Linked DNA regions of Ramlibacter pinisoli. The main gene of each other region encodes a partner of the protein of the gene in region 2 in a complex. Links are inferred from orthologs where the notes say so. Each region holds a gene or a part of one and is shown on either strand. Other genes may lie near its edges.

What was found.
Region 1: the proteins of uvrB (region 2) and GON04_RS04760 are in contact, whole or in part, in a crystal structure (PDB 7EGT), measured with the Thermus thermophilus proteins. The link is inferred for Ramlibacter pinisoli from one-to-one orthologs. Residues at the interface, in WP_096411307.1 of Thermus thermophilus: Glu23, Leu25, Arg26, Asp27, Gly28, Glu29, Arg30, Phe31, Arg55, Glu326, Asp327, Phe328, Glu379, Ser382, Gln383, His398, Gly400, Arg401; in WP_096412145.1 of Thermus thermophilus: His654, Arg656, Phe657, Gln666, Asp668, Glu669, Lys680, Arg681, Leu682, Ser683, Lys685, Tyr686, Ala687.

What each region holds. Positions count from the first base shown.
Region 1 is NZ_WSEL01000003.1:735,126-750,175, forward strand. Bases 11,763-14,774 are described here. They hold GON04_RS04760 (UvrD-helicase domain-containing protein), read right to left. Parts: upstream 14,467-14,774; coding sequence 12,058-14,466; downstream 11,763-12,057. Other genes in these bases: GON04_RS04755 (tetratricopeptide repeat protein), read right to left, coding at 11,763-11,964; GON04_RS04765 (hypothetical protein), read left to right, coding at 14,497-14,774. Also shown: GON04_RS04695 (threo-3-hydroxy-L-aspartate ammonia-lyase), read right to left, coding at 38-1,006; GON04_RS04700 (Bug family tripartite tricarboxylate transporter substrate binding protein), read right to left, coding at 1,018-2,001; GON04_RS04705 (tripartite tricarboxylate transporter substrate-binding protein), read right to left, coding at 2,006-2,965; site-specific tyrosine recombinase XerD, read right to left, coding at 2,999-3,880; GON04_RS04715 (tripartite tricarboxylate transporter substrate binding protein BugE), read right to left, coding at 3,932-4,903; GON04_RS04720 (AEC family transporter), read left to right, coding at 5,025-5,930; tRNA epoxyqueuosine(34) reductase QueG, read right to left, coding at 5,874-6,998; tRNA (adenosine(37)-N6)-threonylcarbamoyltransferase complex ATPase subunit type 1 TsaE, read left to right, coding at 7,101-7,544; GON04_RS04735 (N-acetylmuramoyl-L-alanine amidase), read left to right, coding at 7,541-8,875; GON04_RS04740 (glycine zipper 2TM domain-containing protein), read left to right, coding at 9,064-9,279; GON04_RS04745 (aromatic-ring-hydroxylating dioxygenase subunit beta), read right to left, coding at 9,589-10,089; GON04_RS04750 (aromatic ring-hydroxylating dioxygenase subunit alpha), read right to left, coding at 10,086-11,411; more of GON04_RS04755, read right to left, coding at 11,485-11,762; more of GON04_RS04765, read left to right, coding at 14,775-15,050. UniProt on the Escherichia coli protein: A helicase with DNA-dependent ATPase activity. Unwinds DNA duplexes with 3'-5' polarity. Translocates on single-stranded DNA with 3'-5' polarity. Initiates unwinding more efficiently from a nicked substrate than double-stranded DNA.
Region 2 is NZ_WSEL01000003.1:177,957-192,938, forward strand. The notes cover bases 192-3,135. They hold uvrB (excinuclease ABC subunit UvrB), read right to left. Parts: upstream 2,743-3,135; coding sequence 640-2,742; downstream 192-639. Other genes in these bases: iscR (Fe-S cluster assembly transcriptional regulator IscR), read right to left, coding at 192-384; GON04_RS02035 (amino acid aminotransferase), read left to right, coding at 2,862-3,135. Outside these bases: more of iscR, read right to left, coding at 1-191; more of GON04_RS02035, read left to right, coding at 3,136-4,058; GON04_RS02040 (polyhydroxyalkanoate depolymerase), read left to right, coding at 4,291-5,631; electron transport complex subunit RsxB, read left to right, coding at 5,628-6,281; GON04_RS02050 (CBS domain-containing protein), read right to left, coding at 6,319-6,759; GON04_RS02055 (2-oxoacid:ferredoxin oxidoreductase subunit beta), read right to left, coding at 6,799-7,854; GON04_RS02060 (2-oxoacid:acceptor oxidoreductase subunit alpha), read right to left, coding at 7,851-9,752; GON04_RS02065 (FAD-dependent oxidoreductase), read right to left, coding at 9,749-11,575; cuyA (D-cysteate sulfo-lyase), read right to left, coding at 11,761-12,798; GON04_RS02075 (Bug family tripartite tricarboxylate transporter substrate binding protein), read left to right, coding at 12,864-13,823; GON04_RS02080 (VOC family protein), read right to left, coding at 13,805-14,293; GON04_RS02085 (alkaline phosphatase D family protein), read right to left, coding at 14,290-14,982. UniProt on the Escherichia coli protein: The UvrABC repair system catalyzes the recognition and processing of DNA lesions. A damage recognition complex composed of 2 UvrA and 2 UvrB subunits scans DNA for abnormalities.

The DNA.
Region 1 (15,050 bases), 570 kb from region 2 along the record:
CTGGAGCTGGCGCTGGCACGGACGGCGCGACGCCCACTCAGTCCACGCGCTCGGCGCCGGTCAGCAGCGCAATGAAACGGTCGGTGCCGACGTTGCCGCCCGACAGGGTGACGCCGACACGCAGGCCGCGGAAGCGCTCGCGGTGGTGCATCAGGGCCGCCAGCGCACAGGCGCCCGACGGCTCCAGCACGACCTTCATCCGCTCGAATGCGAAACGCATCGCCTCGACGACGACCGGGTCGGGCACCGTGAGCACGTCCTCGACCAGCTCGCGGATGACGGCGAAGGTGTGCTGGCCGACCGCCTGGGTCTGCTGGCCGTCGCAGATGGTGCGCGGGACGTCGATCGACACGATGCGCCCGGCGCGCAGCGACTGTCGCATGTCGTCGCCCCGCTCGGGCTCGGCGCCGAACAGCCGGATGCCGGGCAACAGGTGGCGCGCCGCCACGGCGCAGCCGGAGAGGAAGCCGCCGCCACCGGCACAGACGATGAGCGCGTCGAGCGTGCCCACGTCCTGCACCAGTTCGAGCGCCGCCGTGCCCTGCCCGGCCATGACCCGCAGGTCGTCGAACGGCGGGATGAGGTTGGCGCCCTGCTCGTCGACCAGGCGCGCGGCGATGGCGGCCCGGTCTTCCTTGTAGCGGTCGTAGATCACCACTTCGGCACCGTAGCCGCGCGTGGCGGCCAGCTTGAGCGCCGGCGCGTCGTGCGGCATGACGATGGTGGCGCGGCAGCCGTGCAGCTGGGCCGCCAGCGCCACCGCCTGCGCATGGTTGCCGGAGGAGAACGCGACCACGCCGCGTGCCCGCTCGGCGTCGGTCAGGGAGTTGACCGCGTTGTAGCCGCCGCGGAACTTGAAGGCGCCCATGCGCTGCAGGTTCTCGGCCTTCAGGAACGCCTGCGCCCCGAGCAGGCCGTCGAGCGTGCGCGAGGTGAGCACGGGCGTGCGGTGGGCCGCGCCCTTCAGGCGGGCGGCGGCGGCTTCGATGGCATCGAACTGCAGCATGGAACTCCTCCTCACTCGGCCTTGATGCCGGCCGCCTGGATGATGCGCGCGTTGCTCTCGGACTCCTGCGCGATCTGGCGCGCGAACTCCGCGGCGCTGCCGCCGGTCGGCACGTTGTCGCTGGCCACCAGCCGGGCCCGCAGGTCCGGTGCCGCCAGGGCCTTGTTCACCTCGGCATTCAGTCGCTCGACGACCGCCGCCGGCACGGCGGCCGGCGCGAACAGGCCAAAGCGCGAATCGAGGTTGGCCGCCGGGTAGCCCAGTTCGGCCAGCGTCGGGGCATCGGGAAAGCTCTCCAGCCGCGCCGGCGCGCCGACCGCCAGCAGCCGCAGCTTGCCGGCCTTCACGTGCTGCGTGATGGCCGGGCCGGCGTTGACCGACAGCACCTCGAACTGCCCCGACAGGGCATCGGTGATCTGCTGGCCGCCGCCCTTGTAGGGCACGTGCGTGATGTCCACCCTGGCCGCGGCCTTGAGCTGCTCCAGCATCACGTGGCCGAGCGAGGCCGGCCCCGAGGTCGCCCAGCGCACGCTGCCCGGCCTGGCCTTCGAGGCGGCGAGCAGCTCGCGCAGGTCGCGCGCCTGGGTCGCGCTGGTGGCCAGCAGCAGCACCGGCGAGTCCATCACGCTCACCACCGGCCGCAGGTCGCGTTGCGGGTCGAACGGCGACTTGCCCAGGTGCGGGTTCAGCGTGAGCGGGCTGACCGCCGAGAAGCCGATGACGTGGCCGTCGGGCGCCGACTTGGCCACCGCATCGAGCCCGATGCTGCCGCTGGCGCCCGCCTTGTTCTCCACCACCACGGGCTGGCCCAGGGCCGGCCCGAGCCGGTCGGCGAGCGCGCGCGCCACGGTGTCGCTGACACCGCCGGCGGGATAGGCCACGACCAGGCGGATGGGTTTGCCGGGCCAAGTGGTCTGGGCTTGCAGCGGCAGGGCCAGGGAAGCCAGGCCGGCGAGGGTTGCCTGCACGGCGTGGCGGCGGGAAACGTCGGTCATGCGGTCAATCCAGTTGCAGCTTGCGCTCGCGAATGAGCTTGGCCCACTTCTCGTTCTCGGCCCGGACGAAGCCGGCGAACTCGGCGGGGCCGGCGGGGTGCACCTCGGCACCGGCGGCGGCGAACTTGGCGCGCACGTCGGGCTGGGCCAGCACCCTGGCCAGTTCGGTGGCCAGCCGGTCGACCACGTCGCGCGGCAGGCCGGCGGGGCCCACCAGCCCCTGGAAGCCGACCGACTCCATCGCGCCGAGGCCGAGTTCGCGCACCGTGGGGACGTCGGGCAGTTGCGGATCGCGCGCCGGTCCGGTGACCGCCAGCGCCTTGAGCTTGCCGCCCTTGATCTGCGGCAGCAGGACGGTGCCGGCGTCGATCAGCAGCTGCGTCTGGCCGCCGATCAGGTCCTGCACGGCCGGCGCACTGCCCTTGTACGGCACGTGGGTGACGTCCAGGCCGGTCGCCTGGTTCATCAGCTCCCCGTTCAGGTGGGTCGACGTCCCGGCGCCGCCGGAGGCGAAGTTCACCTTGCCGGCATTGCCCTTGGCCCAGGCCACCCACTCCTTGAGGTCGCGGGCCGGATGGTCGGGGCGCGTGACGGCGACGTAGCTGCCCTGGCTGATCTGGCCGATGTAGGTGAACTGCCGGACCGGGTCGTAAGGCTGCTTGGCCTGCAGGTAGGGCGCGATGGCGAACGGACCGGTGTTGGCCAGCAGCAGCGTGTAGCCGTCCGGCGCGGCCCGCGTGAGTTCGGCGGCGGCCAGCATGCCGCCGGCACCCGGCTTGTAGTCGACCACGATCTGCTGGCGCAGGGCTTCCTGCAGCGGGACCTGCACGGTGCGGGCGGCGAAGTCGATGCCGCCGCCGGGCGGGTAGCCGACGATCAGGCGGATCGGTTTGCCGGGATAGCCCTGGGCGCAGGCCAGGCCGGCGAGGGCTGCCAGCGCGAGGCCGGCGACGAATCGCTTCACGGGTGTCTCTCTTCGGGGGGAGCGGGAACTTTATCAGCCGCGCGGATGGTGGTGCGCGTGCAGCTGCTTGAGCCGCTCGCGCGCCACGTGGGTGTAGATGGTGGTGGTGGAGATGTCGGCATGCCCCAGCAGCATCTGCACCGCGCGCAGGTCGGCGCCGTGGTTGAGCAGGTGGGTGGCGAAGGCATGGCGCAGGGTGTGCGGCGACAGCGGCACGGTGATGCCGGCGGCATGCGCCTGCTTCTTCACCACCACCCAGAACATGGCGCGCGTCATGCCGGCGCCGCGGGCGGTGACGAACACGTCGTCGGTCTGCTGGCCGCCCAGGATGGCGCCGCGCGCCTCGGCCAGGTAGCGGGTGATCCAGTCGCGTGCCACCTGCCCGAACGGCACCAGCCTCTCCTTGCCGCCCTTGCCCAGGACGCGCACCACGTTGTCGGCCAGGCTGAGGTTGTGCATGCGCAGCGTCACCAGCTCGCTCACCCGCAACCCGCTGGCGTACATCAGCTCCAGCATCGTGCGGTCACGCAGGCCGAGCGGCTGGTCGACGTCGGGCGCGGCCAGCAGGGCCTCGACCTGCGCCTCGCTCAGGGTCTTGGGCACGCGCAGCGGCTGCTTGGCCGGCTGCAGCCGCAGCGTCGGGTCGGCCGTGACCAGCCGCTCGCGCAGCGCCCAGCGGAAGTAGCGCTTGAACACGGTGAGCCGCCGGTTGGCCGTGCTCGCCTTGCTGCCGGCGTGGCGGTCGGCGAAGTAGGCGTGCAGGTCGGCCTCGGCGGTCGCCTCGAGCGCGCGCCCGCGTTCGCGCTGCCAGCGGGCGTAGAGCGTGAGGTCGCGCCGGTAGGCCGCCAGCGTGTTGCCCGCCAGGCCCTCCTCGAGCCAGAGCGCGTCGATGAAGTCGTCGATGGAAGGAAACAAGCCGCCCGCAGGCGGCTTGTTCCGGGCAGCTGCGACGCCGGCCACCCGGGCTCAGTCGAGCTTCAGGCGGGCCGAGTCGACGACCTTCTTGTAGACGTCGTATTCGGCCTTGATCTGGGCAGCGAATTCGTCCGGCTTGTTGGCCACGACCAGGGAGCCGGTGTCCTCGATGCGGCGGCGCACGGCGGGATCCTGCAGCGCCTTGACCACGCCGTCGTGGATCTTGTCGACCACCTCCTTGGGCAGGCCCTTGGGACCGTAGATGCCGTAGTAGGCCATCCGGTTGACCGGCTCCAGCCCCACTTCCTTGAAGGTCGGCACGTTGGGCAGTTCCTTCAGGCGCTGCGGCGCGGCGACCACGATGGGCACCAGCCGGTTCTCCTTGATGAAGGGCAGCGCCGAGGGCAGGTTGTCGAAGATCATCGGCACCTGGCCGGCCACGGTGTCGTTCAGGGCCGGGCCGGCGCCGCGGTACGGGATGTGGGTGACGAAGGTGCCCGACAGGCTCTTGTACAGCTCCATCTGCAGGTGGCCGATGCCGCCGGTGCCCGACGACGAGTACGAGTACTTGCCAGGGTTCTTCTTCAGCTCGGCGACGAAGCCCTTGTAGTCCTTGGCCGGGAAGCTGGGGTGCACCGCGATCACGTTGGGCGTCGCGGCAATGTTCACGATGGGCGTGAAGTCGGTGACCGGGTTGTACGGGATCTTGGGGTTGATCGCCGGGTTGGCCGCGGTGGTCGACACGGTGGCGACGCCCAGTTCGTAGCCGTCCGGCGTGGCGCGGGCGGTCTGGGTGGCGCCGATGACGCCGCCACCGCCGGCCTTGTTCTCCACGATCACGCTCTGGCCCAGCGCCTTGCCGAGCGGCTCGGAGATGACGCGGGCCACGATGTCGGTCGTGCCGCCGGGTGCGAACGGGACCACGAGCTTGACGACCTTGTTGGGATACCCCTGGGCCAGTGCGGGGGCCGCGGCAGCGGCCAGGGTCGCGCTCGCGATGGCGAGCCAGTGACGGCGTTGCATGGATTGACTCCTTGTTCGGTGTGCTTGTCTGAACCGGGCAATGCTACAGGGGCCAGGCTTGCAGGCAGCTGTGGGAAGCCATCAGGGTCAACCCGGACACCGCCGGCGCGATACTCGGCAGGTGGAGTTCGCCCGCCTGCTGTTCCCCGATTTTTCGCTGATCGCCTGCGGCTTCCTGCTGTGCCGCTACACCGCCCTCGACCGCTCGGTCTGGGAGAAGGTGGACAGCCTGGTGTACTACTTCCTGTTTCCGGTTCTGCTGTTCCAGTCCATCGTGCGCAGCCCGCTGGACCTGGGGGAAGCCTCGTCCATGATGGCCGCCGGCCTGCTGCTGGGGATGGCCGGCATCGGCCTGGCCTACCTGCTGCCGTACCTGCCGGGCCTGCGCGGCCGCATCGACCCGCGCGAGCACGCGGGCGCCGCCCAGGTGGCGTTCCGCTTCAACTCCTACATCGCGCTGGCGCTGTCCGAGCGGCTGGCCGGCGCCGCCGGCGTGCAGCTGATCGCGGTGCTGATCGGCGTCTGCGTTCCCCTGTTCAACGTCGCCGCCGTGTGGCCGATGGCGCGCCACGCCCAGACAGGCTTCCTGGCGGCGCTGGTGCGCAACCCGCTGATCATCGCCACCGCGGTGGGCCTGACGGCCAACCTGGCCGGCCTGGCCGTGCCCGGCTGGCTGGAGCCGACGGTGGCGCGCATCGGCGGCAGCTCCATCCCGCTGGGGTTGATGGCCGCGGGCGCCGGCATGCGGCTGGGCAGCCTGGCCCGCTCGAAGCTGCTCACCGTGTCGCTGCTGGCGATCCGGCATGCGGCCAACCCGCTGGTGGCCTGGTCGCTGGTGCGGCTGCTGCGGCTGGAGCCGGCCCAGGCGTCGGTGCTGCTGATCTTCTCGGCCATGCCCACGGCCGCGAGCTGCTACGTGCTCACCTCGCGCATGGGCTACAACGGCGGCTACGTCGCCGGGCTGGTGACGCTATCGACCGTGCTCGGCATCGCCAGCCTGAGCTTCGCGCTGGGCGTCCTGCGCTAGCGCCCAGCCGGCGTGCTCGCGCACCAGCTCGCTGGGATGCGCCAGCAGCGCCTCCACCGCACGGCGCAGGTCAGCGTCCGGGCGCACCCGCAGCGCGTTGCCGGCCGCCACCGCCACGTTGCGCAGCCAGCGCTCGTGGCCGATGCGGCGGATGGCGCTGCCCTCGGTACGGCGCAGGAAGTCGGCCTCCGTCCAGCGCAGCAGGCCGGCCAGGGGAGCCCCGGCCAGGCCGGCCCGTTCGTCGAAGTCGGGCAGCGGGCTGCGCTGGGCGTACTTGTTCCAGGGACAGGCCAGCTGGCAGTCGTCGCAGCCGTAGATGCGGTTGCCGATCGCCGGGCGCAGGTCGACCGGGATCGCGCCGGCGTGCTCGATGGTGAGGTAGGAGATGCAGCGGCGGGCATCCAGCCGGTAGGGGCCGACGATGGCGCCGGTGGGGCAGGCGTCGATGCAGGCGCTGCAGGTGCCGCAGTGCGCGCTGGCCGGCTCGGTGGGCGGCAGCGCCAGGTCGACGTAGATCTCGCCCAGGAAGAACATCGAGCCGGCGTCGCGCCGCAGCACCAGGGTGTGCTTGCCGCGCCAGCCCTGGCCGCTGCGCGCCGCCAGTTCGGCCTCGAGCACGGGCGCCGAGTCGGTGAAGGCCCGGTGGCCGAACGGACCGACCTCCGCCGCGATGCGCTCGGCCAGCTTCTGCAGCCGGTTGCGCATCACCTTGTGGTAGTCGCGGCCGCGGGCGTACAGGGACACCACCGCTTCGCCGGGGCGCGCGAGGCGGTCCCATTCGACCGCCTGCCAGCCCGGCGCGGTGGCCGTGGGCAGGTAGTCCATCCGGGCCGTGAGCACCGAGAGGGTCCCGGGCACCAGTTCCGCCGGCCTCGCGCGTTTCACGCCGTGGGCGGCCATGTAGCCCATGTCGCCGTGAAATCCGTTGGCCAGCCACTGCAGAAGGCCCTCCTCGGCGTCCGCCAGGTCCACGCCGGACACGCCGATTTGGGAGAATCCGAGCTCGCGGCCCCATTCCCCGATGGCAGCCACCAGCGAAGGACCGTCGATCTGAGCACCCCGCCACATCACCCGTCGATTGTAGGAACCGGCCCTGCAGAGGTCGCCGACCCCGCGTCGTCGGCCCTGCATGCCTCCGGGGCCGAGGCCCCGACGCCGCAGGCCCGGCTGGTGCAGGCCTGGCTGAGCGAGACGGACACCGACGCCTGCGCCCGCCGGCTGGCGGCGCACCCCCGGATCGGGCACGCGTTCCTCGCGCTGCACGGCGACCTGGGCGCAGGCAAGACCACCTTCGTGCGGCACCTGCTGCGGGCGCTGGGCGTGGCCGGCCGCATCAAGAGTCCCACCTATGCGGTGGTCGAGCCGCACGAGACCGCCGCCTTCCCGGCCTGGCACTTCGACTTCTACCGCTTCAACGACCCGCGCGAGTGGGAGGATGCGGGCTTTCGCGACGTCTTCGACGGCCCCGGGCTCAAGCTGGCCGAGTGGCCCGAGAAGGCGGCCGGCCTGCTGCCGCCGGCCGACCTCGACCTGCACATCGCCCTGCAGGCGGACGGCAGCCGGCAGGTGCGTATCGAGGCCGGCACCGCCCTCGGCCGGGAGCTGCTCGCGTGAGGCGACGCCCGCTGCTGCAAGGCGGCAGCCTGGTGCTGCTGCTCGGCACGGCGCAGATCGCACGGGGCGCCACCATCGTCGCGGTGCGCCTGTGGCCGGCGCCCGACTACACCCGGGTCACCATCGAATCCGACGGCCAGCTGGCCTCGCGCCAGGTGCTGGTGCCCAACCCGCCCCGGCTGGCGGTCGACATCGACGGCATCGAGCTCAACCCGGCGCTGCGCGAGCTGGTGGCCAAGGTGCAGGCCGATGATCCCTACATCGCCGGCATCCGCGTCGGCCAGAACACGCCGGGCACGGTGCGGCTGGTGATCGACCTCAAGCAGCCCGCCCTGCCCCAGGTGTTCACGCTGCCGCCGGTGGCCGCCTACCAGCACCGCCTGGTGCTGGACTTCCACCCCATGCAGGCGATCGATCCGCTGGAGGCGCTGATCGCCGAGCGCCTGCGGGATGTCCAGGCGGGCACCGCGCCGCCGGCCCCGGCCGACCCGCTGGGCGAGCTGATCGCCCGGCAACAGGGGACCGGCGCCGCGCCTTCGCGCGGCCCCGATGCCGCGCGCCCGCCCCCCGCGCCGGCCACGGCCGCGATCGCGGGCGAGCCGCGCACCGACCGGCTGATCATCATCGCGCTGGACCCCGGCCACGGCGGCGAGGATCCCGGCGCCGTCGGCCCCGGCGGCACGCGCGAGAAGGACATCGTGCTGCAGGTCGCGCACCGCCTGCGCGCGCGCATCAACGCCACCACGATCAACGGCAACCCGATGCGCGCCTTCCTCACCCGCGACGCCGATTTCTTCGTCCCACTGGGCGTGCGGGTGCAGAAGGCGCGCCGCGTGCAGGCCGACCTGTTCGTCAGCATCCATGCCGATGCCTTCATCACGCCGACGGCGCGCGGTGCCAGCGTGTTCGCCCTCAGCCATGGTGCGGCATCCAGCGCCGCCGCCAAGTGGATGGCCGACAAGGAGAACAAGGCCGATTCCGTCGGCGGGCTCAACGTGCGCGCGCCCGACGCGCACGTGGCCCGCGCCCTGCTCGACATGAGCACCGCGGCCCAGATCCGCGACAGCCTGAAGCTGGCCGGCGTGCTGCTGGGCGAGATCGGCAACGTGGGCCGGCTCCACAAGCGCAACGTCGAACAGGCCGGCTTCGCGGTGCTGAAGGCACCCGACATCCCCAGCGTGCTGGTCGAGACCGCCTTCATCAGCAACCCCGAGGAAGAGGCCAAGCTGCGCAGCGACGCCTACCAGGACGAGCTGGCCGACGCCCTGATGCGCGGCATCAGCCGCTACTTCGCCGCCAATCCGCCACTGGCGCGCAACCGGCCGCTCTAGGGATCGGGGCACCGTCCAGGCAGCGGGTGCTGTCAAGCACTCGCCCTGCCCGCTGGCACGGCGCGGCGGGGGGTACCGACAGCCCCTGTCTGGTGCCTCCTACAGGTTCCTGACGGGCTGCTTTCCAGAATCAAACCACAGGCAGACCGCGCCTTTCGCGGTCGCATTCCAACCTGAAGGTGAATGAGATGACAACCAAACTGTTCGCGGCCCTGGCCGCCGCCTCGATGATCACCCTGACCGGCTGCGGCTCGATGGACCGTCAGACCGCCGGCACCGTGGGTGGCGCCGCCGTCGGCGGCGTGGTGGGCAATGCCGTGGGCGGTGGCCCGATCGGCACGCTGGGCGGCGCCGCCGCCGGTGCCTACATCGGCAACCGCGCCACCGACCCGAACCGGAAGTGACGTGCACAGCGGCCCGCGGCAGCGGGCCGCGTGCACGTCATCCCGGCGCAGGCCGGGATCCACGCTCACCCTGAATACGGCCTTTGCCGATCCCTGCGACGGGAGATGGATGCCGGGTCTAGCCCGGCATGACGACTCGAGAGATGAGCCGACATACGCTATTCCGTCACTCGAGAGATGAGCCCGACATGGCTATTCCGTGACTCGAGGGCCGAGCCCGACATCGCTATTCCCGTCATTGCGGGCTTGACCCGCAATCCACCGCCGATCGTGGTTCAGGTGCGGCCTCGCCCGCATGACGACCCTGCTTCAGATCGGATAGATCAGCGAGTTGAGCACCATCTCGCTGTCGTACACGCAGAGCCTGCTGCGCAATCGCAGGCCGTCGGGCGTGCGCTCCATCTCGTCGATGTAGCGGCCCACGTTGTAGACCTCGCTCGCATCGCCCGGCCGGGTGCGAAAGACCGCGTAGTGCGCCTGGGCCCGAACCAGGCCCCCCGGATCACCGTCCTGCGCGGCCAGCACCTGTGCCGGGCCCACCACGTGCCGCGTGTAGTACGGCCGGTGGTAGATGGTCTGCGTGACCCCGTAGACCCGGTCCTTCATCATCCCCCGGCTCTCCAGCGCGATCAGCGCCAGCGGCAGGCCGCGGTCGAAGTTCTCGCGCGCCTGCACGGTGTAGCGGCCGTCCTCGAGGAAGAACCCGGGCCAGTCGTCGAACCGCTTCTCGTCCAGCGCCGCCGCATAGGCGGCATTGAACTGGTCCACCTCCAGCTGCAGCAGCAGCCTCTCCAGCGCCGGCGCGCTCATTGCCCCATCACCTGGCGCCAGTAGGCGTACATGCTGCGGATCAGCGTCTCGGTGACCATGTGCTCGCTGCCGCCGGTGCCGGTGCCACCCAGCTCGCACAGCGTGCTGCCGTCCTCGCCCCACTGGCGAAAGCCGTCCTGGCTGAACTCGATCACCTCGCCGTCGTCGGCGCTCACGAAGCCCGCGGGCCCGAACAGGTTGGCCTGGCGCAGGCGGCGCCGCGCCATCTCGGGGCTGTCGTCGGCAAAGCCGAAGTGCGTCCACACGAAGTCGAAGCCGCCTTCGCCGCGCGGCACGATGTGGCGCGTGGACAGCGAGTTGACCTGCTGCTGCACGATCAGGCTGGGGAACAGCGTGATCATGGTCACCGTGGGCATGATGTCGGTGCCCGGGTTGGCGGGGTCGTCGATCTTCCACCACGGTTCGGGCACCACGTCGAGCAACCGCGCATCGTGCAGCGTCATGCCGGCCTTGAACGAGGTGACGCCCTCGGTCACGGTACGGTTCTCGCCGCCGTCGTTGCGGCGCGAGACCATGACGGCGTGCCGGCCGTGCTCGTCCATCACCATCCGGCTCTTCTGGTCGGCGCGCCACAGGCCGAAGGTGACGAACCAGGTGTGCAGCAGGCCCGGGTGGTACGGGTCCTTGATGTTCTCCATCATCAGCTTCCAGTTGCCCGGGATGCGCTGCCGGTTGTAGCCCAGCAGGGTGAGCTGGCGGCCCAGGAAGATGCGATCGAGCCACGGCAGGATGGCCGGGCCGAGGTAGTCGCGCAGCGGCGGCGCCGCCTCGCTGAAGGTGGCGAACACCAGCCCGTGCAGCACCTCCACCCGCAGCCGGGTCAGGCCGTGGGCCTGCACGTCGAAGTCGGGCGGCATGCCGCCCTGCACGCACTCCGCGCCGTCGGGGCCCACCGCCTTGACGCCGTCCTTGAACGGCAGGCCCGCCAGCTCGCCATTGAGCTTGTAGGTCCACTGGTGGTACGGGCAGACGAAGCTGCGGGCATTGCCGTGCGGCTGCTGGCAGAAGCGCACGCCGCGGTGCGCGCAGCGGTTTTCCACCACCCGGATGCCATGGTCGGTGCCGCGGTCCTTCGGCGCCACGCGGTCGCGCACCAGGATGACCTGGCGCTCGCCCACCGAGCTGAGCCGGTAGTCGCCCACCTTGGGGACCTCGACCTCCAGGCCGACATAGGACCAGTGCGGGCCGTAGAAGATCCGCTCGAGCTCGCGCTGGTACAGCTGGGGGTCGGTGTAGGCCCAGAAAGGCACCCGGCTGGAGCCCTGCTGGCTCCAGCGCGAGACGGGGTCGGGAGCGTTCATGCGGTCGGCCTCCTGCGCGAGGACCGATCAGTGTACCGATCGGTCCTCGCGCCGGCCGCCGGGCCGGCGCGGGTCAGTTCTTCGCCTTGTATTCGGCGATCGACTTGGCCAGGTCCTGGTACTGCTCGCAGGCCGTGCCGCCGCAGATCTGCTCGAGGCGCACCAGGTGCTTCTCGGCCTCGGCCGGCTTCTTCTCCATCAGGTACGCCTCGCCGATGTATTCATGCGCGCCCTTGTGCTTGGGGTCCAGGGCGATGGCCCGCTCGTAATGCTGGAACGCCTTGGCCAGGTCGGGATTGGGCCGCTTGCGCATGGTGTAGCCCATCAGGGTGTGGGCGTCGGGGTTGCGCGGCTCCTCCCGCAGCAGCGTGGTCAGTTCGCGCTGGGCGGCCGACCAGTCCTGGGCGTCGATGGCCTTCTGGGCCGTGGCCAGGCGCTGGGCCGTGGAAGGACCGACCGCGAGGTCGGAGCCGCCACCGCCGCCGGCCGCCGATGCCGTGAGGCTGGCCGCCGCCAGGAGCAGGAAGGACAGGACGAGGCGAAGGATGCGCATGGAACACCTCCAGGGATGAAGACGGCCAGTGTCCCGCCAGCTCCGCCGGGGGTCAATGGCCGGCCAACCCGACCGTGGAGGGGCGCCGTCGCGTCAGGGCACCGGCGTTAGTTTGGCCACCGCCAGCGCCAGCCACTTGACGCCATGGCGGCCGAACTTCACCTGCGCGCGGGCATCGTCGCCCTGCCCTTCGATGGACAGCACCGTGCCTTCGCCGAACTTGGTGTGGAACACCTGCATGCCCGACTTGAGGCCGTGCGACGGTGCCGCCTTCTGCACCGGGACCGGCGGGCTGGCGAAGGTGTCGCGGTTGTCACGGCTGTCGCGGCTCCACGAGCCGCCACCGCTGCCGGCGCGCGTGCTGGCGTAGCCGGTGCCGAAGCCGAAGGCCGATCCGCCGAAGTTCTGGTTCTTCGGCGTCAGCCACTTGAGCGCGCCTTCCGGCAACTCGTCGAAGAAGCGGCTGCGCACGTTGTAGCGGGTCTGCCCGTGCAGCAGGCGCGTCTGCGAATAGCTCAGGTACAGGCGCTTGCGGGCCCGGGTGATGGCCACGTACATCAGCCGCCGCTCCTCCTCCAGCCCCTCGTGGTCGGACATGGAGCGCTCGCTGGGGAACAGCCCCTCCTCCAGGCCGGTGACGAACACGGCATCGAACTCCAGCCCCTTGGCCGAGTGCACGGTCATCAGCTGCACCGCGTCCTGGCCGGCCTGGGCCTGGTTGTCGCCCGACTCCAGCGCGGCATGGGTGAGGAAGGCGGCCAGCGGCGACAGCGTCTCGCCGGTTTCCGCGTCGGGCGCCACATAGTCGGGCGCGGGCTCGTTGAGCAGCGGCTGGTTGGGGTCCAGGCCCTGGCTGGCGGGGCTCTGCGACAGCTCGTCGACCGGCAGGGCCACCGCGTCGCGGCCGAAGCCCTCCTGCATGACGAAGCTCTCGGCGGCGCTGGCCAGTTCCTCCAGGTTCTCGATGCGCTCGGCGCCTTCGCGCTCCGACCGGTAGTGCTCGACCAGGCCCGAATGCTGCAGCACCAGCTCGATGATCTCGCGCAGGCTGAGGTTCAGCGTCTGCTCGCGCAGCACGTCGATCCTGGCCACGAACGCGCCCAGGTTGGCGCCGGCCTTGCCGGTGGTGGCGCTGACAGCGTCGTGCAGCGAGCAACCGGCCGCGCGGGCCGCATCCTGCAGCTGCTCGATGCTGCGCGCACCGATGCCGCGCGGGGGGAAGTTGACCACCCGCAGGAAGCTGGTGTCGTCGTTCGGGTTCTCCAGCAGCCGCAGGTAGGCCAGCGCGTGCTTGATCTCGGCACGCTCGAAGAAGCGCAGGCCGCCGTACACGCGGTAGGGCACGCCGGCGTTGAACAGCGCCGTCTCGATCACCCGGCTCTGCGCGTTGCTGCGGTACAGCACCGCGATCTCGCTGCGCCGCAGGCCCGGTTCGGTCCCCTGGTCGCGCACCAGGTGGCGCATCTCCTCGACCAGCCACTGCGCCTCGGCCAGGTCGGTGGGCGACTCGTACACGCGCACCGGCTCGCCGGGGCCCTGGTCGGTGCGCAGGTTCTTGCCCAGCCGGCCCTTGTTGTGGCTGATCAGGGCGTTGGCGGAATCGAGGATGTTGCTGTAGCTGCGGTAGTTCTGCTCCAGCTTGATCTGGTGCCGCACGTCGAACTCGCGCACGAAGTCGGCCATGTTGCCCACCCGGGCGCCGCGGAAGGCGTAGATGCTCTGGTCGTCGTCGCCGACGGCGAACACCGAATTGCCGGCGCCGGGGCTGCCGTCCGGGTTGACTGCGAAGATCTTGATCCACGCGTACTGCAGCCGGTTGGTGTCCTGGAACTCGTCGATCAGGATGTGGCGGAAGCGCCGCTGGTAGTGCTGGCGGATCGGGTCGTTGTCGCGCAGCAGCTCGTAGCTGCGCAGCATCAGCTCGCCGAAGTCGACCACGCCCTCGCGCTGGCACTGCTCCTCGTACAGCTGGTAGATCTCGACCTTCCGGCGGTCCTCCTCGTTGCGCGCGGTGACCGCCTGCGGCCGCAGCCCGTCCTCCTTGCAGCCGGCGATGAACCACTGGGTTTCCTTGGCCGGAAAGCGCTCCTCGTCGATGTTGAACTGCTTCATCAGCCGCTTGATGGCCGACAGCTGGTCCTGCGTGTCCAGGATCTGGAAGCTCTGCGGCAGGTTGGCCAGCTTGTAGTGGGCGCGCAGGAAGCGGTTGCACAGGCCGTGGAAGGTGCCGATCCACATGCCGCGCACGTTCACCGGCAGCATGGTGCCCAGCCGGGTCATCATCTCCTTGGCGGCCTTGTTGGTGAAGGTGACCGCCATCACGCCGCCCGGCGACACCTGGCCCGTGGTCATCAGCCAGGCGATGCGGGTGGTCAGCACGCGGGTCTTGCCCGACCCGGCACCGGCCAGGATGAGCGCGTGCTCGTTGGGGAGCGTGACGGCGGCCCGCTGCTCGGGGTTGAGGTGCTGCAGCAGCGGGGAGGCGTCGACTTCTGGGAACATGCGGCATTGTAGGAAGCCGCTGCCGCCCCCATGCCCACCTTCGCCCGTCCCGTCGCCCTGTTCGTGCTGCTGGTGGCGGCCGGCTCGGCCGTTCGCGCGCAATCGTCCTGCTCCAGCGATGGCCGGCCCGCCCCGGCCGCGCTGCTCGAACGCTTCATCACGGCCGACTGCGACACCTGCTGGGCCGCTCCCGACGCCGCGCGGGCCCGTCTGGGCGAACTGGCGCTCGACTGGATCGTGCCCGGCGCCAAGGGCGAGGACGCACCGCTGGCCGCCGCCGCCCGCAGCGAGGCGCAGGCCCGGCTGGAGGCGCTGGGACGCGGCCGGCCGCTGCCGGTGGACACGGCCCGCGGCCGGCGCCAGGGCCGCAGCGCGGCGCTGCGGGTGGCGCACGGCCTGCCCTTCAACGGCTACATCGGCGCCTCCATCGAACTGAAGGCCGGCGGCCCCGGGCCATGGACCGGCTGGCTGGCGCTGGTGGAGAGCCTGCCGGCGGGCACCGAAGGCACGCCGGTGGCGCGCAACCTCGTGCGCAACGTCCTGCAGGTGTCCTGGCCGGCCGGCACCGGTGGCCGCCGCCTGGA
Region 2 (14,982 bases):
CTGCAGCGACACCGAATCGAGGAACTCGACCATGCGCTGGTTCAGCTGCGACCAGAGCTCGTGCGTCATGCAGCGCCCGCCCTCGCCGTTGCAGTTCTCCTTGCCGGCGCACTGGGTGGCGTCGATCGGCTCGTCGACCGAGACGATGATGTCGGCCACCGTGATCTCGGAGGCCTTGCGGCCCAGCGTGTAGCCGCCGCCCGGCCCGCGGGTGGATTCCACCAGCTCGTGCCGGCGCAATTTGCCGAACAGCTGCTCCAGGTACGACAGCGAGATCTGCTGCCGCTGGCTGATAGCCGCCAGCGTGACGGGACCATTGTTCTGGCGCAGAGCCAGATCAATCATCGCGGTGACCGCAAAACGGCCTTTGGTTGTGAGACGCATCGCAACCTCCTGTTGTGCTGCTTGTCCGACTTTGTTGCGCCGCAGCAGCCTTGCTGCCACGGCCCGTCTCCACCCTTGCTTTCCGGCGTGGGGCCGGCCCTCGTGGCGCTCTGCGGCGCCCAGCTGTTCGTTCTGTGCTCGATCCCGAGCGATTCAATCAAGTATACCCGAAAACCCGCTGAATCGCTCGGGTAATCAGACTGGACAGTCGCAGGGTTGGTTCCCGGCCGCCCCGACCCGTCCGACGGGTGGAGGTCAGCCGCGACGGCCGGATTCGATGGGCACGATGTTGTCCCGGCCCGGCGCGCCGAACGCCTGCTCCTTGAGCAGCGCCAGCTGGTCGCGCACCCGCGCCGCCTTCTCGAACTCGAGGTTGCGCGCGTGTTCCAGCATCTGCTTTTCCAGCCGCTTGATCTCGCGCGCGATGTCCTTCTCGGACATGTCCTCGGCCAGGGCCCGCTGGAGCTCCTGCTTCTCCTGCTCCTTGCTGGCCTTCTCGCTGTAGACGCCGTCGATCAGGTCGCGAACCTGCTTCTTGATGCTGCGCGGCGTGATGCCATGCAACTCGTTGTGGGCGATCTGCCGGGCCCTGCGCCGCTCGGTCTCGCCGATCGCCTTCTTCATCGACTCGGTCATCCTGTCGGCGTACAGGATCGCCCGGCCGTGCAGGTTGCGCGCCGCCCGCCCGATGGTCTGGATGAGCGACCGCTCGGCCCGCAGGAAGCCCTCCTTGTCGGCATCCAGGATGGCCACCAGCGACACCTCGGGGATGTCCAGGCCCTCGCGCAGCAGGTTGATGCCCACCAGCACGTCGAAGGCGCCCAGGCGCAGGTCACGCAGGATCTCCACGCGCTCGACGGTGTCGATGTCGCTGTGCATGTAGCGCACCTTGACCCCGTTGTCGGCCAGGTAGTCGGTCAGCTGCTCGGCCATGCGCTTGGTCAGCGTGGTGATCAGCACGCGCTCGTGCTTCTCCGACCGGATGCGGATCTCCTGCAGCACGTCGTCGACCTGGTGCGTCGCCGGCCGGACCTCGACCTCGGGATCGATCAGCCCGGTCGGGCGCACCAGCTGCTCGACGACCTGCCCGGCGTGTTCGTTCTCGTAGTTCGCCGGCGTGGCCGAGACGAAGACGACCTGGCGCATGCGCGTCTCGAACTCCTCGAACTTCAGCGGCCGGTTGTCCAGCGCCGAGGGCAGCCGGAAACCGTACTCCACCAGCGTGGTCTTGCGCTGCCGGTCGCCGGCATACATGGCGTTCAGCTGGCCGATCATCTGGTGGCTCTCGTCCAGGAACATCAGCGAGTCCTTGGGCAGGTAGTCCGTCAGCGTCGAGGGCGGCGCACCCGGAGGAGCGCCCGACAGGTGCCGCGTGTAGTTCTCGATGCCCTTGCAGTGGCCCACCTCGCTGAGCATCTCGAGGTCGAAGCGGGTCCGCTGCTCCAGCCGCTGCGCCTCGACCAGCTTGCCGGCGGAGACCAGCTCCTTCAGGCGCTGCTCCAGCTCGATCTTGATCGACTCCACCGCCGACACGACCTTCTCGCGCGGCGTCACGTAGTGGCTGGACGGATAGATGGTGAAGCGCGGCACCTTCTGGCGGATGCGGCCGGTCAGCGGGTCGAACAGCTGCAGCGTCTCGATCTCGTCGTCGAACAGCTCCAGCCGCACCGCCAGTTCGCTGTGTTCGGCCGGGAACACGTCGATGGTGTCGCCGCGCACGCGGAAGGTGCCGCGCGAGAAATCCTGCTCGTTGCGCGTGTACTGCATCCGGATCAGCTGGCTGATGACGTCGCGCTGGCCGATCTTGTCGCCCACCCGGCAGATGAACCGCATCTGCGTGTAATCCTCCGGGGCGCCGATGCCGTAGATGGCGCTCACCGTGGCGACGATCACGGTGTCGCGCCGCTCCAGCACGCTCTTGGTGGCCGACAGCCGCATCTGCTCGATGTGCTCGTTGATCGAGCTGTCCTTCTCGATGAACAGGTCGCGCTGGGGGACGTAAGCCTCGGGCTGGTAGTAGTCGTAGTAGCTCACGAAGTACTCCACCGCGTTCTTGGGGAAGAACTCGCGGAACTCCGAGTACAGCTGCGCCGCCAGCGTCTTGTTCGGCGCGAACACGATCGCCGGCCGTCCCAGCCGGGCGATCACGTTGGCCATGGTGAAGGTCTTGCCCGACCCGGTGACACCCAGCAGCGTCTGGAACACCTCCCCGTCCTCCACGCCCTCCACTAGCTTGTCGATCGCATGGGGCTGGTCGCCGGCGGGCGGATACGGCTGGAACAGCTCGAACGGCGAGCCGGGGAACGTGAGGAACGTCCCCTGTTGCGGTTCCTGCATGACTTCAGTGACTTCTGGCATGTGGTCGGGCGGATCGGGTGGGGGCGGACGTTTAAAATCGCGGGCAACCGGACAGCGTACAGCAACACCGGGCCGCCGCGCAGCTGCCTGCGCCGACCACCTTCCGAAGGATTTCCTGCATGTCTTTGTTCCAAGCCGTCGAGATGGCCCCGCGCGATCCCATCCTGGGTCTCAACGAGCAGTTCGCCGCCGACACCAACCCCAACAAGGTCAACCTGGGGGTCGGCGTCTATTACGACGACAACGGCAAGCTGCCCCTGCTCGAGTGCGTGCAGAAGGCCGAGAAGCTCATGATGGAAGCGCCCAAGGCGCGCGGCTACCTGCCCATCGACGGCATCGCCGCCTATGACAGCGCCGTCAAGAGCCTGGTATTTGGGGCCGACAGCGAACCGGTCAAGAGCGGCCGCGTCGCCACCGTGCAGGCCCTGGGCGGCACCGGCGGCCTGAAGATCGGCGCCGACTTCCTGCGCAAGGTGCGCCCGGATGCCAAGGTCCTGATCAGCGACCCGAGCTGGGAGAACCACCGCGCCCTGTTCAGCCAGGCCGGCTTCACGGTCGAGGCCTATCCGTACTACGTCGCGGCCCGCCGCGGCATCGACTTCGACGGCATGCTGACGGCGCTGAACATGGCGCCGCAGGGCACCGTCGTGGTCCTGCACGCCTGCTGCCACAACCCCACGGGCTACGACCTCACGCCGGCCCAATGGGACCAGGTCATCGCCGCCACCAAGGCGCGCCAGCTGGTGCCCTTCCTGGACATGGCCTACCAGGGCTTCGGCCAGGGCATCCAGGAGGACGGCGCCGTGATCGGCAAGTTCGTGGCGTCCGGCCAGGACTTCTTCGTCTCCACTTCGTTCTCCAAGAGCTTCAGCCTGTACGGCGAGCGGGTCGGCGGCCTGTCGGTGCTGTGCGGCACCAAGGACGAAGCGGCGCGCGTCCTGAGCCAGCTCAAGATCGTCATCCGCACCAACTACAGCAACCCGCCGATCCACGGCGGCACGGTGGTGGCGACGGTGCTCAACACGCCCGAGCTGCGGACGCTGTGGGAGAAGGAGCTCGCCGGCATGCGGGTGCGCATCAAGCAGATGCGCACCGCCCTGGTCGAGAAGCTCAAGACCGCCGGCGTCCAGCAGGACATGTCGTTCATCACCCAGCAGGTCGGCATGTTCAGCTACTCCGGGCTGGCCAAGGAGCAGATGGTCCGGCTGCGCGAGGAGTTCGGCGTCTACGGCACGGACACCGGCCGCATGTGCGTCGCCGCCCTGAACAGCAAGAACATCGACTACGTCTGCCAGTCGATCGCCAAGGTGCTCTGAGTCCTTCACGCTCCCCACCCGAAAGGCCGCTGCTTGCGGCCTTTTTTCTTGGGCTGCAACGTGCCCCGTCTCACATCAAGTGACAGTCCTGTCCGGCACGCCAGGACTCGTCCGCGCGCGAAGCTTTTGGTCCTGACGACGCTGCAGCGCAACACACGGCTACAGTGGTCTTACGGATGAGCAAAACTGAAGTGGACTGCTATATTGCAGCGCACAACACAAAGGCCCGCGCATGCTCTACCAGATTTACGAGGCACACCGCTCCCTGATGGAGCCGTTCGCCGATTTTGCCCAGGCCGCTGCGAAGCTTTACAGCAACCCGCTCACGCCTTTCGGCCAGAACCCCCTGTCGCAGCGCGTGTCCGCCAGCTACGAGCTGGTGTACCGCCTGTGGAAGGACTATGAGAAACCCAGCTTCGGCATCCAGACCGTGGAGATCGACGACATCGACGTTGTCGTCCACGAGACGGTCGAGATCGACAAGCCGTTCTGCGAACTGCGCCGTTTCAAGCGCTTCACCGACGATCCGGCGACGCTGACGAACCTCAAGGCGCAGCCGGCCGTGCTGATCGTCGCACCGCTGTCTGGCCACTACGCGACGCTGCTGCGCGACACGGTCCACAGCATGCTGCAGGACCACAAGGTCTTCATCACCGACTGGAAGAACGCCCGCATGGTGCCGCTGTCGCAGGGTGAGTTCCACCTCGACGACTACGTCAACTACGTGCAGGAGTTCATCCGGCACCTGCAGGGGCAATACGGCAACTGCCACGTCGTGAGCGTCTGCCAGCCGACGGTGCCCGTGCTCGCGGCCGTGTCGCTGATGGCGTCGCGCGGCGAGGTGACCCCGCTGACCATGACGATGATGGGCGGCCCCATCGACGCCCGCAAGTCGCCCACCGCGGTGAACAACCTGGCGATGAACAAGAGCTACTCCTGGTTCGAGAGCAACGTCATCTACCGTGTCCCGACCAACTTCCCGGGTGCGGGCCGGCGCGTCTACCCGGGCTTCCTGCAGCACACCGGGTTCGTGGCGATGAACCCCGACCGCCACCTCTCGAGCCACTACGACTACTTCAAACACCTCATCGCCGGCGACGACGCCGGGGCCGAGGCGCACCGCAAGTTCTACGACGAGTACAACGCCGTGCTCGACATGGACGCCGACTACTACCTCGAGACCATTCGCACGGTGTTCCAGGAATTCGCGCTGGTCAACGGCACGTGGGACGTCATCAGCAACGATGGCGACCTCGAGCGCGTGCGTCCCGAGGACATCCGCGACACGGCCCTGCTGTCCATCGAGGGCGAGCTGGACGACATCTCCGGCGCCGGCCAGACCGAGGCCGTCCACGGCCTGTGCCCGGGCGTGCCCAAGACGCGCCAGAAGCACATCGAGGTCTCGGGCGCCGGGCACTACGGCATCTTCAGCGGCCGCCGCTGGCGCGAGATCGTGTACCCGCAGGTGCGCGACTACATCGCGCGCTTCAACCAGGGGCCCACCGTCGCCACCGAGAGCCGGGCGCCCACGCGCGCGGCGGCCCGCAGGAAGGCGGCTGAGCCGGCGGCGTGACACCGGCCGAGCGGCTCCATGCCGCCCTGCCGCAGACACAGTGCACGCGCTGCGGCTTTCCCGACTGCCGCGGCTACGCACAGGCCATCGCGGCGGGCGAAGCGGACATCGACCGCTGCCCGCCCGGCGGCCAGGAAGGCATCGGGCGCCTGGCCGCCCTGACCGGCCGGCCCGTGATTCCGCTCAATCCGGCCTACGGCACCGAAGGCCCCCGTGCCGTCGCGGTGATCGACGAGGCCTGGTGCATCGGCTGCACGCTGTGCCTGGACGCCTGCCCCACCGATGCGATCGTCGGCGCCAACAAGCGCATGCACACCGTCATCGAGCCGGCCTGCACCGGCTGCGAACTCTGCATCCCGGTCTGCCCGGTGGATTGCATCTCGCTCGAGAACGCCAGCGGCGACCGCACCGGCTGGGCAGCCTGGAGCGACACCGCCGCGGCCGAGGCCCTGGCGCGCTACGAATGGCATCTTGAGCGGGGCGAGCGCCAGCGAAGCGAGAACGACGAACGGCTGGAGCGCAAGGCGCGCGCCAAGCTGGCCGACCTGCCCGCCCACACCGAAGGTGCGACGGGCGCCGAGGCCGACCGCAAGCGCGCCATCATCGAAGCGGCCCTGGCGCGCGCGAAGGCGCGGCGCCAGAACGGCTGAAGCGCCGCCGCGGTCCCGCGTCGTCCTCGCCTGGCGCTCAGCCGCCGCCGGCGTCGTTCACCTGCTCGTTGAATTCGGCCAGGCCCATCGCCATGCCGATCTCGCGCGGCAGTGCATCCCGGGCCGAGAAGACCCCGAGGATGCGGTCGCCACGCAGCACGGGCAGATGGCGGAAGCCCTTCTCCAGCATGATGACCACCGCTTCGGACACCGGCGTTTCCGGTCCGACGCAGATCGGCTTGGGCGTCATCACGTCGCGCACCTTCGTGGTCGCGGGATCCAGCGCGCGCGCCACCACGCGCGTCATCAGGTCGCGCTCGGTCAGGATGCCCAGCATCCGGTCCGGCGGCTCCATCACGAGCACGCTGCCGCAGATCGCCCGCGTCATCACGCAGGCGGCCTCGTGCACGCTGGCATCAGGGGCGACGCGCACGACATGCTTGCGCGACATCGACTGGAACACGGTGCGCTCGCTCATTGGTCACTCCTTGCCGCGCGGGGCGGCCCAGCCGCGCGGTCAGCGCAACGATGCGTTCAGCTTGTCCAGCGCCGGCCGGCCGGGACACAGTTGTGCCAGGCCCAGCGCGTTCAGCGGCCGGGCACTGGTGTTCAGCGCCATGTGCAGGTCGGTCGCCAGCGGGTCGACATAGAGCAGCCCGGTCACGACCTCGCCGCGGGACTGGTGCTGCTGCACATGGGCCATGGCCTGCTCGCGGTTCGTGGCGTCGTAGTCCGCATGCAGGCGCCGCAGCCGCAGGAAGGTGCCGTCGTGCTGGCGCACGTCCACCACTTCGCCCGGCCCATAGTCGGCCGTGATCTCCTCGCCGGGCGCGATGAAGTCGATGCGGCTGACCGATTCGTTGTGCTCGCGCACGTAGTCGTAGCTCTTGGTGCTGCCCGGATGGTTGTTGAAGGCGACGCAGGGGCTGATCACGTCGATGAACGCGGCGCCGCCGTGCTGGATGGCGCCCTTGACCAGCGGCACCAGCTGCTGCTTGTTGCCCGAGAAGCCGCGGGCCACGTAGGTGGCGCCCAGCTGCAGCGCGATGCCCACCAGGTCGACCGGACTGTCGCTGTTGATCACGCCCTTCTTGCTCTTGGATCCCTGGTCGGCGGTGGCCGAGAACTGGCCCTTGGTCAGGCCATAGACGCCGTTGTTCTCGACGATGTAGGCCATGCGCACGCCGCGCCGCATCGCATGCGCGAACTGGCCCAGGCCGATGGAGGCCGAGTCGCCGTCGCCCGACACGCCCAGGTACAGCAGGTCGCGGTTGGCCAGGTTGGCGCCGGTGAGCACGCTGGGCATGCGGCCATGCACGGTGTTGAAGCCGTGTGAGGCGCCCAGGAAGTAGTCGGGCGTCTTCGAGCTGCAGCCGATGCCCGACAGCTTGGCGACGCGGTGCGGCTCGATGTCCAGTTCCCAGCAGGCCTGGATGATGGCGGCCGAGATCGAGTCGTGGCCGCAACCCGCGCACAGCGTGGAGATCTTGCCCTCGTAGTCGCGGCGCGTGTAGCCGACGCGATTCTTCTCGAGCGTGGGATGGCGCAGAGGCGGCTTGGCGATGTAGGTCATGCCTGGGCTTCCTTCGGATCGGCGGTCGGCCGGACGACCTGCGTGATGGCGCGGGTGATGAAGCGGGCCGTGATCGGGGTGCCGTCGTAGTGCAGCACCTTCACCAGCCGCGCCGGGTCGACCTCCAGCTCGTTCACCAGCAGGCTGCGCATCTGCGCGTCGCGGTTCTGCTCGACCACGAACACCTGGTCGTGCGCGGCGATGAACGCGGCCACGCTGTCCGGGAACGGGAACGCCCGCAGGCGCATCGCATCGACGTGGATGCCCTCGGCCTGCAGCACCGCGAGCGCCTCGGCCATGGCCGGGCTGGTCGAGCCGAAGTAGATGACCCCCAGGCGGGTCGGCTGCGCGGCCATCGCGATGACCGGCTGCGGCACGAGGTCAGCGGCAGTGCGGAACTTCTTGAGCAGGCGCTCGACGTTGTAGATGTAGTCGGGGCCCCGCTCCGAATAGCGGGCATAGGGATCGCGCGTCGTGCCCCGGGTGAAGTAGCTGCCCCGCGTCGGGTGCGTGCCCGGCAGGGTGCGCCAGGGAATCCCGTCGCCGTCCACGTCCTTGTAGCGGCCGAAATCCCGGCCGGCCTCGAGTTCCTCCGCCGTCATCACCTTGCCACGATCGTAGGAACGGCCCTCCTCCCAGGCGAACGGCCTGCACAGGCGCTGGTTCATGCCGATGTCCAGGTCGGTCATGACGAACACCGGTGTCTGCAGCCGGTCGGCCAGGTCGAGCGCGCAGGCGGCATGCTCGAAGCACTCGTGCGGGTCCTCCGGCAGCAGCAGCACGTGCTTGGTGTCGCCATGCGAGGCGTAGGCACAGGCCAGCAGGTCGGCCTGCTGGGTCCTCGTCGGCATGCCCGTGGACGGCCCGCCGCGCTGCACGTTGATGATGGTGACCGGGATCTCGGCGAAGTACGCCAGGCCGATGAACTCGGTCATCAGCGAGATGCCGGGGCCGGAGGTCGCCGTGAAGGCCCGCGCGCCGTTCCACCCGGCCCCCACCACCATGCCGATGGAGGCGATCTCGTCCTCGGCCTGCACGATGGCGTAGCAGTTCTGCCCGGTGGCGGGATCGACGCGGAACTTCGCGCAGTACTTCTGGAAGGCCTCGGCCACCGACGACGACGGCGTGATCGGGTACCAGGCCGCCACCGTCGCACCGCCATAGACGCAGCCGAGCGCCGCGGCGCTGTTGCCGTCGATGAAGATGCCGTCGCCCACGCGGTCGGCCCGCCGCACCCGCACGCCCAGCGGCCCCTGCAGGTGCTCCTTGGCGAAGTCGCGCCCCAGGTGCAGCGCCTGGACATTGGACGCCAGCAGCTTTTCCTTGCCGCGGTACTGCTCGCCGAACAGCTTCTCGATCACCTGGTCGTCGATCTCGAGCAGCACCGAGAGCGCGCCGACATAGACGATGTTCTTGAACAGCTGGCGCTGCCGCGGGTCGCTGTAGACGGCGTTGCAGATCTCGGTCAGCGGCATGCCGATGACGTGGATGTCGGGGCGGAACCGGGAAGCCGGCATGGGCCGCGTGCTGTCGTAGAACAGGTAGCCGCCGGGTTCGAGCTCCGCGACGTCGGCATCCCAGGTCTGCGGGTTCATCGCGACCATCATGTCGATGCCGCCGCGCCGGCCCAGCCAGCCGTCCTCGCTCACCCGCACCTCGTACCAGGTGGGCAGGCCCTGGATGTTGCTGGGGAAGATGTTGCGCGGGCTGACCGGCACCCCCATCCGCAGGATGGCCTTGGCGAACAGTTCGTTGGCCGATGCCGATCCCGAGCCGTTGACGTTCGCGAACTTGATGACGAAGTCGTTCACCGCCTCGATGCGCGGCGGCACCGGACGCTCGCCGTGGACGCCCGGCACCAGGTCGCTTGCGCCGCGGAAGGGTTCGACGGCGCTCATGCGGCGACTCCATGCGCGGCGGCGGCATCGCGGGCACGCGGGCCGGCCTGGGTGGTGCGAAGCAGGAACTTCTGCATGTCCCAGGCGCCGGTCGGGCAGCGCTCCGCGCACAACCCGCAGTGCAGGCACACGTCCTCGTCCTTGACCATGATCCGTCCCGTCTTGAGTTCACCGCTGGTGTAGAGGTCCTGCGCGAGGTTGAGCGCCGGCGCCTTCAGCCGCGGCCGGATGTCCTTCTCGTTGCCGTTCTCGGTGAAGGTGATGCAGTCCATCGGGCAGATGTCGACGCAGGCATCGCACTCGATGCAGGCGTTTTCGGCGAAGACCGTCTGGACATCGCAGTTCAGGCAGCGCTGCGCTTCCTTGAAGGCGGTGGCGGCATCGAAGCCCAGCTCGACCTCGACCTTGATGCTGGCCAGCGCGATCTCGGCCTTGGCCCACGGCACCTTGTAGCGCAGGTCCACCGACGTGTCGTTGTCGTAGCTCCACTCGTGGATGCCCATCTTCTGCGACATCAGGTTGACCATCGGGGCGGGCCGCTGGGTCGTGTCCAGTCCGTGCAGGAAGCGGTCGATCGAGACCGCGGCCTCGTGACCGTGGGCGACGGCGGTGATGATGTTCTTGGGCCCGAAGGCGGCGTCCCCGCCGAAGAAGACCTGCGGCAACGTCGACTGGTGGGTGTCCTTGGCCAGCCTGGGCAGGCCGTGCTCGTCGAAGGCCAGGCCGCAGTCGCGCTCGATCCAGGGGAACGCGTTCTCCTGGCCGACGGCCACCAGCACGTCGTCGCAGGGGAAGAACCGGTCCGGCTCGCCGGTGGGCACCAGGCTGCGGCGGCCGCGCTCGTCGTACACCGCCTGCACGATCTCGAACGTCATGCCGGTGAGCCGCCCCCCCTCGTGCACGAAGGCCTTGGGCACGTGGAAGTTGAGGATCGGGATGCCCTCGTGCATCGCGTCCTCCTTCTCCCAGGGGGACGCCTTCATCTCCTCGAAGCCGCTGCGCACGATGACCTTGACGTCGCTGCCGCCCAGGCGGCGGGCCGACCGGCAGCAATCCATCGCGGTGTTGCCGCCGCCGAGCACGATGACGCGCTGGCCGATGGAGGTGACATGCCCGAAGGAGACGGACGCGAGCCAGTCGATGCCGATGTGCACGTGCGCGGCCGCCTCGCGGCGACCCGGCAGGTCGAGGTCGCGGCCGCGCGGAGCGCCGCAACCGACGAACACGGCGTCGTAGTCCTGCGCCAGCAGGGCTTTCATCGACTCGATGCGCCGGTTCGCCTCGAACCGCACGCCCAGCCCGAGGATGTAGCCGACCTCCTCGTCGATGACGGACTCGGGCAGGCGAAAGCGCGGGATCTGCGTCCACATGAAGCCGCCCGCCTTGGCTTCACCGTCGAACACGGTGACGTCGTAGCCCAGCGGCGCCAGGTCGCGGGCCACCGTCAGCGAGGCCGGACCCGCGCCCACGCAGGCAACGCGCCGGCCGTTGGAAGGCGCGACCGTGGGCATGCGGTGGCGCACGTCCTCCTTCATGTCGGCGGCGGCGCGCTTGAGGCGGCAGATGGCCACCGGCTCGGGCTGCTGCGCATTCACCTCCTCGACCCGGCCCCGCCGGCAGGCCGGCTCGCACGGGCGGTCGCACGTGCGGCCGAGGATGCCCGGGAAGACGTTGGACACCCAGTTGACCATGTAGGCGTCGCCGTAGCGGCCCTGTGCGATCAGCCGGATGTATTCGGGAACGGGGGTGTGGGCGGGGCACGCGTACTGGCAATCGACGACCTTGTGGAAATAGGCCGGATTCGCGGTGTCGGTTCGCTGCAAGGCTGGGTCTCCTCTGCGATGTCCCGCGCGCCCGCAGCGCGTCCGGGGGTGGTGGCCGCGGTGGCCCCACCCCCTCACTATGCGTTCGGCTTCGCACGCCGGGTCGGGGGAATACCCCAAGCCCCGCGGCCCTCAACTCGACCGTGCGCCACGCGGTGTGCCTGCGCGTGGCCGGTCGCCAGCGCTCAGTCCGCCGGCGGGGCCTCGCCCAGCACCACGCGTTCGTACGCGTGCAACGACGGCAGGCCGCCGGTGTGCAGGAACAGCACGTTTTCGTCCGGCTTGAGCACGCCCTTGCGCGCCAGGCCGATCAGGCCCGCCAGGATCTTGCCGGTGTAGACCGGGTCCAGCGGGATGCCTTCGGTGCGCGCGAGCAGTTGCACCGCCTCGACCATGGCGGCATTGGGGATCGAATACTTGGGTTGCCAGTAGCCGCCCACGCTCTGCACCGCCTCGCGCGGCACGGTGATGCCGGTCCCGAGCAGGTCCATGACGGCCTGCGCCTCCTTGTGCACCAGCGGCTCCTGGTCCGCCGGGTCGCGGCTGACGCCGATGCCGGTGATCGGGATGCCGATGTTGTTGCCCAGGAAGCCGGCCACCATGCCGCCGTGCGTGCCCGAACTGCCGGAACCGACGATGAGCCGGTCGATGCGCAGCCCCGTCTCGAACAGTTGCTGCTGCAACTCCTGCGCACAGGCGACATAGCCCAGCCCGCCGAGCGCGTTGGAGCCACCACCCGGGATGATGTAGGCCTTGCGGCCCTGCGCCGCCAGGTCGTCGGCGATCTTCTGCATCTCGGCGGCCATGTTGCTGCCGCCGGGCACGACGGTGATGGCCTCCACGCCCAGCAGCCGGAACATGAAGTTGTTGCCGCTGGCCTGCGGGTCGTAGCTGTCCGGCACGCGTTCCTCGATGACGAAGCGGCACTTCAGCCCCTCCTTCACCGCGGCCGCCAGCGTGATGCGGCAATGGTTGGACTGCGGCGCCCCGCAGGTGACCAGCGTGTCGGCGCCCTGAGCCAGGGCATCAGCCACCAGGAACTCGAGCTTGCGGGTCTTGTTGCCGCCCGGGAACAGGCCGAGCATGTCGTCGCGCTTGATCCAGATGCGCGGCCCCTGCCCGCCCGGGCAGGTGGCGGCCAGGGCCCGGCTGAAGTGGGGGAGGAATTCGATCGGGGTGGCGAACGGCGTGTAGCGCCGGCGGGGGAAGCGTGAAAGGTCCATCGCCCGATCTTAATCAGGCCGCCCTCCTAGAATCGACGCTCCACATGACAACCGGAACCACAGGCATGACTCTCCGCTGGATCGGCGCCCTCGCGCTCACCCTGGGCACTTCCTTCAGCTTCGCGCAGGGCTTCCCGGCCAAGCCGATCCGCTTCGTCGTGCCCTACCTCGCGGGCGGCACGACCGACCTGGTCGCGCGCACGGTCGGCGAACAGGTCGGACGCAAGCTCGGCCAGCCGGTCGTCATCGAGAACCGTCCCGGCGCGGGCGGCAACATCGGCATGGACGCGGTGGCCAAGGCGCCGGCCGACGGCTACACCATCGGGTTCGGCGCCATCTCCACCAATGCGCTCAACCCGCACCTGTACAAGAAGATGCCGTTCGATCCGCGCAAGGATTTCACCGCCATCAGCATGCTGGGCTATTCGACCATCGTGCTGGAGGTGGGCCCGGGCGTGCCGGTGAAGGACGTCAAGGAGTTCATCGCCTACGCGAAGAAGAACCCCGGACTGCAGTTTGGCACCGCCGGCGCCGGCACCTCGATGCACCTGGCCGGCACCATGTTCGCCCAGATGGCGGGGGTCAACCTCGTGCACGTTCCCTACAAGGGCAGCGTGCCCGGCATCACCGACATGATCGGCGGCCACCTGCCGGCGATGTTCGACAACCTGCCGGCCTCGCTGCCCCACATCCAGGCCGGCAAGCTCAAGGCGCTGGCGGTGGCGGGCAAGCACCGCTCGCCCTCGCTGCCGGACGTGCCGACCATCGCCGAGGCCGGCCTGGCCGGCTACGAGGTCGATCCCTGGTTCGGCGTGTACGGCCCGGCCGGCCTCGATGCGCGCATCGTCAAGGCCCTGAACGAGGCCTTCGCCGAGGCGCTGGCCATGCCCGCGATCAAGGAGAAGCTGGAGAAGGCCGGCTTCACGCCGCAGGGCTCGACGGCACAGGAACTGGAGACGCTCACGCAGGCGGAATACGTGCGCCTGGGCAAGGTCGCCACCCAGGCTCAGATGTCGGCCGACTGAGCCAGCGCCGTGAAGGCGCGCACCACCTCCGGTGGCGCCTGCACCAGCTCGATCAGCACGCCCTCGCCCCCCAGCGGGAATTCCTCGTTGCCCTTGGGGTGCACGAAGCAGATGTCGAAGCCGGCGGCGCCTCGCCGGATGCCGCCCGGCGCGAAGCGCAGGCCCTGGGCCTGCAGCCACTCGACCGCCACCGGCAGGTCGTCCACCCACAGCCCGATGTGGTTGAGCGGCGTCGCGTGCACGGCGGGCTTCTTGTCCGGGTCCAGCGGCTGCATCAGGTCGACCTCGACCTTGAAGGCGCCGGCGCCGGTGGCGCAGATGTCCTCGTCGACGTTCTCGCGCTCGCTGCGGAAGGTGCCGGTCACCTCCAGGCCGAACAGGTCGACCCAGAGCTTGCGCAGGCGCTGCTTGTCGGGGCCGCCGATGGCGATCTGCTGGACGCCGAGGACACGGAAGGGACGTTGGTTCATGCGGGAACTTTCAGTTCGTCGAAGGACAGGGCCAGGCTGCGCGCCACGCGCGCCTGGCCGTCGATGAGGTTGAGCAGCAGGCCGCGCCCCGCCCAGTCGATGTCGACGGCGCCGAAGTGCAGCTCGGTGAAGGGGTCGCCGATGCGGTTCGGCCCCGCCTCCCGCACGCCCCGGAAGGTGTGGGTGAAGCCGCTGGCCGTGCATTCGGTCAGGGGATAGGGCAGGCGTTCGGTCTCGCGGTAGAAGGCGCCGAAGTGCCGGTCGCCCGACAGCAGCACCACGCCGGTGGCGCCGGTCTCGCGCAGCACGCGGAACAGCCGCTCGCGCTCCAGCGGCAGGTTGCCCCAGCGCTCCCAGCCGTGGCCCTCTGCCAGGAGCTGGATGCCGGACATCACCAGCCGGATCTCGGCCGGCTCGCGCAGCTGCTGCTCCAGCCAGCGCCACTGCGCCGGGCCCAGCATCGTCTTGGCCGGATCGGGGTCGGGCAGGTAGCGCTCCTTGCCCGGCGCGTTGCGCTGGTCGGTGCGGCGCAGCGGCGAGCGGAACCAGCGGTCGTCCAGCAGGATGACCTGGACCCGTCGCCCCGCGGGGCCGAACACGCGCGCGTCGTAGAGCCCCTCGCGCAAGCGCCGCGGGTCGCCGGCGGGCACCTGCCAGTAGTCCAGGAAGGCGTCCTTGGAGGCCTGCCT